2 regions of the Mesorhizobium sp. MC2-1-1 genome follow, and region 2 is predicted to be linked to the other one. Evidence: riboswitches for the same ligand, from Rfam matches in the RefSeq annotation. Region 2 holds a riboswitch; the other holds the start of a gene.
The links. Region 2 has a riboswitch for cobalamin ahead of ACR64R_RS24205 (aromatic ring-hydroxylating oxygenase subunit alpha). Riboswitches for the same ligand answer to the same signal wherever they lie in the genome.
Positions count from the first base shown of each region.

Region 1 (3,894 bases), 1.5 Mb from region 2:
TACGTGCTGAAGGCCGGCCATATCGCCGTCATGGTGCATCTGATCGACGGCCACGACGTGCCTGACGGCCAGAACCAGATCGCCTATGCCAAGGAAGTGGTCACCCAGCGTTTCGCCGAGGCCAACATCCTTTTCGTCGTCGACCAACTGGTCAAGGGCGCCATCCGCGCAATTACCGGCCTGATCGGCGGCATCGCAGCCTTCCTGCCGATTCCGGGCCTGAGCGGGCTGGTCAGCTTCATCAACACGGTGATCCGCCTGTCACTCACCTATGTCGATGAGATCATCCTCGGCTACAATATCCGCATCAATTCGAATTCGCCTTTCGAGACGGCGCGGCAAGGCGTCGTGCTTTACGCTCAGAACGGCAAGCACATGGTCAAGAACGCCATCTGGCTGGCGGTTATCATGTGGGGCGTGTCCTTCGTCATCTTCCTTCTGATGCTGGCACCGGCGGCCGCGATCCTGTGGGTCATGCCCGGCCAGCTTGCCGGTTGGGCCTTCGTGCTGGCCATCGTCTTTGCCTGGGCGTTCAAGGCGGCCTTCATCGAGCCTTTCGCCATCGCTTCGCTGATGCAGGTCTACTTCGAAGCCATCGAAGGCCAGACGCCCAATCCGGAATGGGATCGCCGCCTCGCCGAGGCGTCGTCCAAGTTCAGGGAACTGCGCGACAAGGCCCTGGGCTCCTACGGTGGCGGCTCGCGCTGGGATACGCCCCGGGCCGCTTGACCGGCGACCAATCAAGGCGTCGACTGGCCGCCAAGCCGCGCGATCGCCGATTTGAGCGGCGCCTCGCCGGCGCCGCGGAACGTCTCGCTCATTACCAGTTCTGGCAGCGGCAGGCGCTTGCCCCAGCCATGCGCTTCCAGGTCCGGCTTCGGCGCGAAGGCCGAGACGCGGCCGACGCACAGATAGGCGATCGGCGTGACATGCTCGGGGATCGACAAGAGCTGCTTCAGAGCCTCGGTTTCGATGATGCTCACCCAGCCGACGCCGACACCTTCGGCCCGCGCCGCCAGCCAGAAATTCTGCACCGCGCAGACGGTGCTGTAGAGGTCCATCTCCGGATTGTGCCAGCGCCCGAGCGGCGAGTCCTTTGACCGCTGCCGGTCGCAGGTGATGCACAGATTGAGCGCGCTTTCGCAGATGCCCTCCAGCTTCAGCGTCCTGTACAGCGCCTGCCGCTCCCCCTCGATCGCCGGCAGTTCCTGCTTGCGTGCAGCGAGGAACAGGTCGCGCACCTGCTGGCGCCTTGCCGCGTCGCGGATCACGATGAAGTTCCACGGCTGCATGTAGCCGACTGACGGCGCATGATGGGCTGCAATGAGAAGCCGCGCCAGCACACTGTCATCGAGATCTTCGGCGGTGAAATGGCTGCGCACATCACGTCTGGTGAACATCGCACGGTAGACCGCTTCGCGCGCCGATTGGTCAAAATCATCGCCGCTCGCGGCGATCGCTGCTGCCGTCATCGCTTTTCCCCTTGCGACAAGCAATCACCCGCCTGACCATGCGGATGACCATGTCTGCCAGGCCGGTCTTCTGGCTCGGGATCGTCCCGCATCCGGCGCCTTCCCGTCTTTCGACAGTGGCTTTGCCGGCGCGGTCCCCCTCACAGCGTTGGGCACGCCACGGAGTTCAACCGTGTTCCCGATTCTCCCGCATCGCGGGCACCAGGCAGCGGGCCGGACCTTACCGCGAAGCATGGGCCGCGCCAATGGCGCGGGCGACATGGGCTGACGCAATTTTCCCCAGCCATTCGGCGCTGGAACATGGTCATCCACGCAGCGGGTGCCTAGATTAGGCGCCATGGTCACCCGTCTCTACACGCATCCCATCTTCCTGGAACACCTCACGCCGCCCGGCCACCCCGAGCGGCCCGACCGCCTGCGCGCCATCGAGCGCGTGCTGGACGATGAGGCTTTTTCTGAACTTGAACGCGTCAAGGCGCCGGAGGGCGACGAAGCGACGCTCCTTTATGCGCACCCTGGGGACTTCGTCGAGCGTGTGCGCTCTGCGATCCCTCAAAACGGCATCGTCTCGATCGACGCCGACACCAGTGCCAGCCCGAAGAGCTGGCAGGCCGCGGTGACGGCGGTCGGCGCCGCCAATGCGGCGGTGGACGACGTCTTCGAGGGGCGCGCCGACAATGTCTTCGTGGCCGCGCGTCCGCCCGGCCACCACGCCGAAAAGGCCACGGCGATGGGGTTCTGCCTGTTCAACACGGCGGCGATCGCCGCCCGCTACGCGCAGAAGAAGCATCAGGCAGAGCGCGTCGCCATCGTCGACTGGGACGTCCATCACGGCAACGGCACGCAGGACATTTTCTGGGATGATCCGTCGGTTCTCTATTGCTCGACGCACCAGATGCCGCTTTACCCGGGCACCGGGGCCAGGAGCGAGACCGGCGCCGGCAACATCGTCAACGCGCCGCTGGCGCCCCGGACCGGCAGCGAGGTCTTCCGTGACGCCTTCCTGTCGCGCGTGCTACCCTCGATCGACGCGTTCGCGCCGGACCTGATCATCATTTCCGCCGGCTTTGACGCGCATCACCGCGACCCCCTGGCCGAGATCAACCTGACCGAGGACGATTTCGACTGGGCGACAGGTCAGCTGATGGAGCGCGCCGGGCGCCACAGCGGCAACAGGCTCGTCAGCTTGCTGGAAGGCGGCTACGATCTGCAGGGATTGGCATTTTCAGTCGCCGCCCATGTCGGGCGGCTGATGAAGGGATAAAGCATGGCTGTTGAAGGCAATGAGGACGTCAAGGCGATGAGCTTCGAACAGGCGCTCGACGCGCTGGAGAAGATCGTCGACGATCTGGAGCGCGGCGACGTCCCGCTCGACCAGTCGATCAGGATCTATGAGCGCGGCGAGGCGCTCAAGGCGCATTGCGACTGGCTGCTGAAGGCAGCCGAGGACAAGGTCGAGAAGATCAGGCTGTCGCGCGACGGCAAGCCGGTCGGAACGGAGCCGCTGGACGCCGACTGATTTGGAGTGGTGGGCAGAGCAAGCAGGTAAGGAGTTCAAGCCATGTGCCGCAACATCAAGACCCTGGCCAATTTCGAGCCGCCGGCGACCAATGACGAAGTGCATGACGCTGCGCTTCAATTCGTGCGCAAGCTGAGCGGCTCGACGAAACCTTCGAAGCGCAACGAGCATGCTTTCCATCATGCCGTCGAGGCAATCGCGGCCGCCGCGCGCGAATTGATCGACTCGCTCGAAACCAACCAAGAACCGCGCAACCGCGAGGAAGAGGCCGCCAAGGCAAAGGCCAGGTCGGCGCTTCGCTTCGCTTGAGGGAGCAGTCATGAGTTTCTTTCCGGGAAACGATCCCGAACCCGGCGACGCCTTCGCCTGCGATCAGATCGAGCTGATGGTGGTTCCGAACGCCAAGGATATTGGGGGGTTCGAGGTGCGTCGCGCCCTGCCGACGGCAAAGCGCCGCCTGGTCGGGCCGTTCATCTTCTTCGACCGCATGGGGCCGGCGATCCTGCGCGCCGGCCACGCGCTCGACGTGCGCCCGCATCCGCATATCGGGCTTTCCACCGTCACCTACCTGTTCGACGGCAAGATCAGGCATCGCGACTCGCTCGGCACCGAAATGGTGATCGCGCCGGGCGACGTGAATTTGATGACCGCCGGGCGCGGCATCGTCCACTCAGAGCGCACGCCGGAGGAACTGCGCGGCGCGCCGATGTCGGTCTCCGGCCTGCAAACCTGGCTGGCGCTGCCGGACGGCAAGGAGGAGATTGCCCCGGTGTTCGCGAACACGGCGGCGGCCCGCCTGCCCGAGATCGATGCCGAAGGCGTCAGCGGCCGCGTCGTCATCGGCGAATTCTCTGGGTTGCGCTCACCCGTCGCGACCGCCTCGGATACGCTCTATGCCGATCT
Region 1 covers NZ_CP195205.1:417,871-421,764, forward strand. Annotated here, with positions in the region: gene ACR64R_RS01955 (hypothetical protein) at 1-729, shown strand, start outside; gene bluB (5,6-dimethylbenzimidazole synthase) at 741-1,472, opposite strand; cobalamin riboswitch at 1,516-1,693, opposite strand; gene ACR64R_RS01965 (histone deacetylase family protein) at 1,810-2,736, shown strand; gene ACR64R_RS01970 (exodeoxyribonuclease VII small subunit) at 2,740-2,991, shown strand; gene ACR64R_RS01975 (DUF2277 domain-containing protein) at 3,034-3,300, shown strand; gene ACR64R_RS01980 (pirin family protein) at 3,311-3,894, shown strand, end outside.
Region 1: it holds a riboswitch for cobalamin, as region 2 does, so the genes downstream of both, bluB (5,6-dimethylbenzimidazole synthase) here and ACR64R_RS24205 (aromatic ring-hydroxylating oxygenase subunit alpha) in region 2, are expected to answer to the same signal.

Region 2 (3,894 bases):
GACCAGGTCGAGGCGATGACTCTGGCGGACCGCATCGTGGTGCTGAAGGATGGCCGCGTCGAGCAGGTCGGCACGCCGATGGAGCTCTACAAGCGTCCCGGCAATCTGTTCGTCGCCCAGTTCATCGGTTCGCCGGCGATGAACATTTTGCCGGCGAAGATCGAGAAGGCCGGCAATCCGACCGTGGTCAGCCATGTCGGCGGGCGCAAGGCGACAGTGCCGATCGCCACGCCCGTATCGGCGAATGGCGCGGCGGTCAGTTTCGGGGTCAGGCCGGAGGATCTCGCGATAGCGACGGGTACGGACTACCTGTTCGAAGGCAAGGTCGATTACATCGAGCAGCTCGGCGAGGTACAGCTCGTCTATATCGATATCGGCCGTGCCGACCTGCCGCTGGTGGCCAAGCTGCCTGGCAATGTCGAGGTGAAACGTGGCGAGACGCTGCGGCTCAACGCCAGCGCCGGCGATCTGCACATCTTCGATGCCGACGGCCACTCCTTCACGTTGCATCGGGAGGAAGCGAAGGCGGCCTGACGCGCAGAGCCGCTACGGCAAGGAAAAAGCGGCGGGCTACGGCCCGCCGCTCCTATTTTCAAATCACGGTCGGTTGTTAGTGATTGCCGAAGTGATCGCGGTCGCTGCCCTGAGGGGCCGACTTCTGTGCGTCGCGCGACGAATTCAGCAGCTTGTAGACAGGCGAATCGTTGCCGATCGACGAAGTGCGGGTCGTATCCACGGCGGGAGCCGGCTGGTTGACGCCGCTGTCGCCGTAATTGTCGCTACCCGCAAAAGCAACCGTGGAAACGGCCATGAGAGCCGCGGTGGCAAGAACGATCTTTTTCATCTTAGGAACTCCTGAATTTGCTGATCCGACTGAGGCGACGGGCAAAGCCGTCGCCGTTCGAAGTCGGCTGTTAGTTGTTACCGAAAAGGTTGTGGTCGGCGCCCGTGGTGACAGGCTTCTGCGCGGCAGCCGGGTTCGACTTGTTCACAGACGCCGTGTAGGTCGAGTCGACCGCGACGGCCGGCTGGTTGGCCCCGTTGGAACCGTAATTATCGCTGCCGGCAAAAGCGCTGCCGGAAACGGCCAAAAGGGCGACGGTGGCAAGAACGATCTTCTTCATTTTCGTGCTCCTGAATTTCCTGATCCGACCGAGGCGAGGGGCAAAGCCGTCGCCGTTCGAAGTCGGCTGTTAGTTGTTACCGAAAAGGTTGTGGTCGGCGCCCGTGGTGACAGGCTTCTGTTCAGCCGGTTCGGACTTGCGGACCGAGGCGGTGTAAGAAGAGTCAACCGTGGCGGCCGGCGGATTGGCAGCCTGCGAACCATAATTGTCGCTACCGGCAAAGGCGCTGCCGGAAATCGCCAGAAGGGCTGCGGCAGTGAGAACAATCTTTTTCATTTTTGCTACTCCAGTATTTTTATTCAGTCCGTCTAGCGGCGTGTCTTGGGAATGAAATCGCGTCGTTCGGACAGCGCTGATTTGGGTAAGTCGATCGCCGGATTCCAATCACGAAGTTTTTCCATCTGGACCATGGATCGGCATCTTGAAGTTTTAATGAGCATGCCTACGACCATATTTTTATTGAATCCAATCAATGCTTTACACGATTTCTCCAGTTGGCTCACCAAGTGTGTCGGAGCGCCAACGTTCACACCGTCCTGCACGCACCGTCAACAGAAACGAACCGTTCGGTTCGATTTTAGAAGTCACTGCTAGTCACTTTTTGATACTGTTAACCATCAACAGCCCTCCCGAGGCTTGTCCGGGGCGGAGGCACCGAGGCCGAAGGTCATGGTGAAAAGTGCGAGGGTCAACACCGCGAATACGGTGCCCCTTGTCGCGCCGCATGGATGCGATGTCGTTTTCATGCCGATGGGAAACCGGCTGTCGTGGTTAGATCAGGCCATCTCAGGTGCCGCGTCGTCGCAACGAGGCGGAGAATTGGGAAGCCGGTCGAAATCCGGCGCTGCCCCCGCAACGGTGGTGGAGTGAAATCGCAACGGGAGACCACTGGGCCCCAGGGCCTGGGAAGGTGTTGCGAAGAGTCCGCAAGGACACTCCAGAGCCCGGAAACCAGCCCGAGGCATTTGAACTCGACTGATCGCGGTGGGCGGTCAAGAGGCGGACGGCGCGTGCCCGGCCCAGCCGGTCGCTGTCGTTCTTCTCCATCACCACCAGTTCAGTCCTTGACCGAGAGGACAGGACATGGATGCGCGCAACGACATGCTGAGGCTCCTGCAGAGCCGCAAGCCGGGCTATTCGCTGGAGCAGCCCTTCTACACCGATCCCGAATATTTCAAGCTCGACATGGAGCTGATCTGGTATCGCGACTGGTTGTTCATCGGCCATGATTGCGAACTGCCGAAGCCGGGCAGCTACATCACCGTCCAGATCGGCGACTATCCGGTGGTGCTGGTCCGCGACCAGAAGGGAACCGTCAACGCTTTCCACAACTCCTGCCGTCATCGCGGCAGCCGCGTCTGCAATGCCGAGAAAGGCATGGCGGCCAAACTCGTCTGCCCTTACCATCAATGGACCTACGAGCTCGACGGGCGGCTGCTTTTTGCCCGTCAGATGGCCGACAGCTTCGACAAGAGCCAGTTCGGCCTGAAGCCGGTGGCCTGCGAAAGCGTCGGCGGCTACATCTTCATCTGCCTGGCGAAAGATCCGGCCGACTTCGGGCCGATGCGCGCCATGATCGAACCCTATCTCCTGCCGCACCGGTTGAGCGAGGCGAAGGTCGCGTTCGAATCGACGATCGTCGAAAAGGGCAACTGGAAGCTGGTCTGGGAAAACAACCGCGAATGCTACCATTGCGCCGGCAACCATCCCGAACTGTGCAAGACATTCCCGGAAGCGCCGACGGTGACAGGTGTACAGGGCGCCGACAGCGATCCGGAAATGCTTGCGCATTGGGCGAAATGCGAGGCGGCGGGCCTGCCGAGCCGGTTCCGGATCGATCCGGCCGGGCAATACCGCGCGACACGCGCACCACTGCTGCGTGACGCCATCAGCTACACGATGAGCGGCAGGCGCGCGGTTACGAAAAACCTGTCGGCCAGCGTCGCCGCCGACCGCATCGGCACCTTGATGCACTACCACTACCCCACGACCTGGAACCACATCCTCATCGATCACGCCGTCACCTTCCGTGTCCTGCCAATCAGCGCCACCGAGACCGCGGTGACGACGAAATGGCTGGTCCACAAGGACGCAGTTGAAGGCGTCGACTATGATCTGGCCGAGCTCACCCATGTCTGGACCGAGACCAACGATCAGGACCGCCGCATCGTCGAGGAAAACGCGCTCGGCATCCTGTCGCCCGCATACGAGCCCGGTCCCTATTCCGAGCTGCATGAGGGCGGCGTGATCCAGTTCGTCGACTGGTACGCCTCGTTCATCGGTCCGCGCCTTGCCGAAGGCGGTCGCCCGGCGCTGCGCAACGTCGCCTGAAGGGTGGAGAGATGAACGCGATGACGGATCTAGGACTCTATCGCCATCTCGACGAGATGGCGCCATGGAACGACAGGCTGCAGGTGCTGGAGGTGATCGGCGTCAGCGACGAGGCGCCGCAGGTGAAGACCTTCACTTTCCGCTCCGACAACCAGACCTGGTTCCGTTACAAACCCGGGCAGTTCGTGACGCTGGAATTGCCGACGGCCGACGGGCCGCTGATGCGCACCTACACGCTCTCGTCCTCGCCGTCGCGGCCGTTCTCGATCGCGGTGACGGTGAAAGCGCAGGCCGGCAGCGTCGGGACGCGCTGGATGTTCGACAATCTGAAACCCGGCGTGCATGTGAAGGCCTACGGGCCGGCCGGCGACTTCTCGCTGCACAGCCATCCCGCGGCCAAATATCTGTTCATCTCGGCCGGATCCGGCGTCACGCCGAT
Region 2 covers NZ_CP195205.1:4,885,606-4,889,499, reverse strand. Annotated here, with positions in the region: gene ACR64R_RS24225 (ABC transporter ATP-binding protein) at 1-534, shown strand, start outside; gene ACR64R_RS24220 (DUF680 domain-containing protein) at 611-844, opposite strand; gene ACR64R_RS24215 (DUF680 domain-containing protein) at 915-1,124, opposite strand; gene ACR64R_RS24210 (DUF680 domain-containing protein) at 1,194-1,400, opposite strand; cobalamin riboswitch at 1,896-2,098, shown strand; gene ACR64R_RS24205 (aromatic ring-hydroxylating oxygenase subunit alpha) at 2,208-3,455, shown strand; gene ACR64R_RS24200 (FAD-binding oxidoreductase) at 3,476-3,894, shown strand, end outside.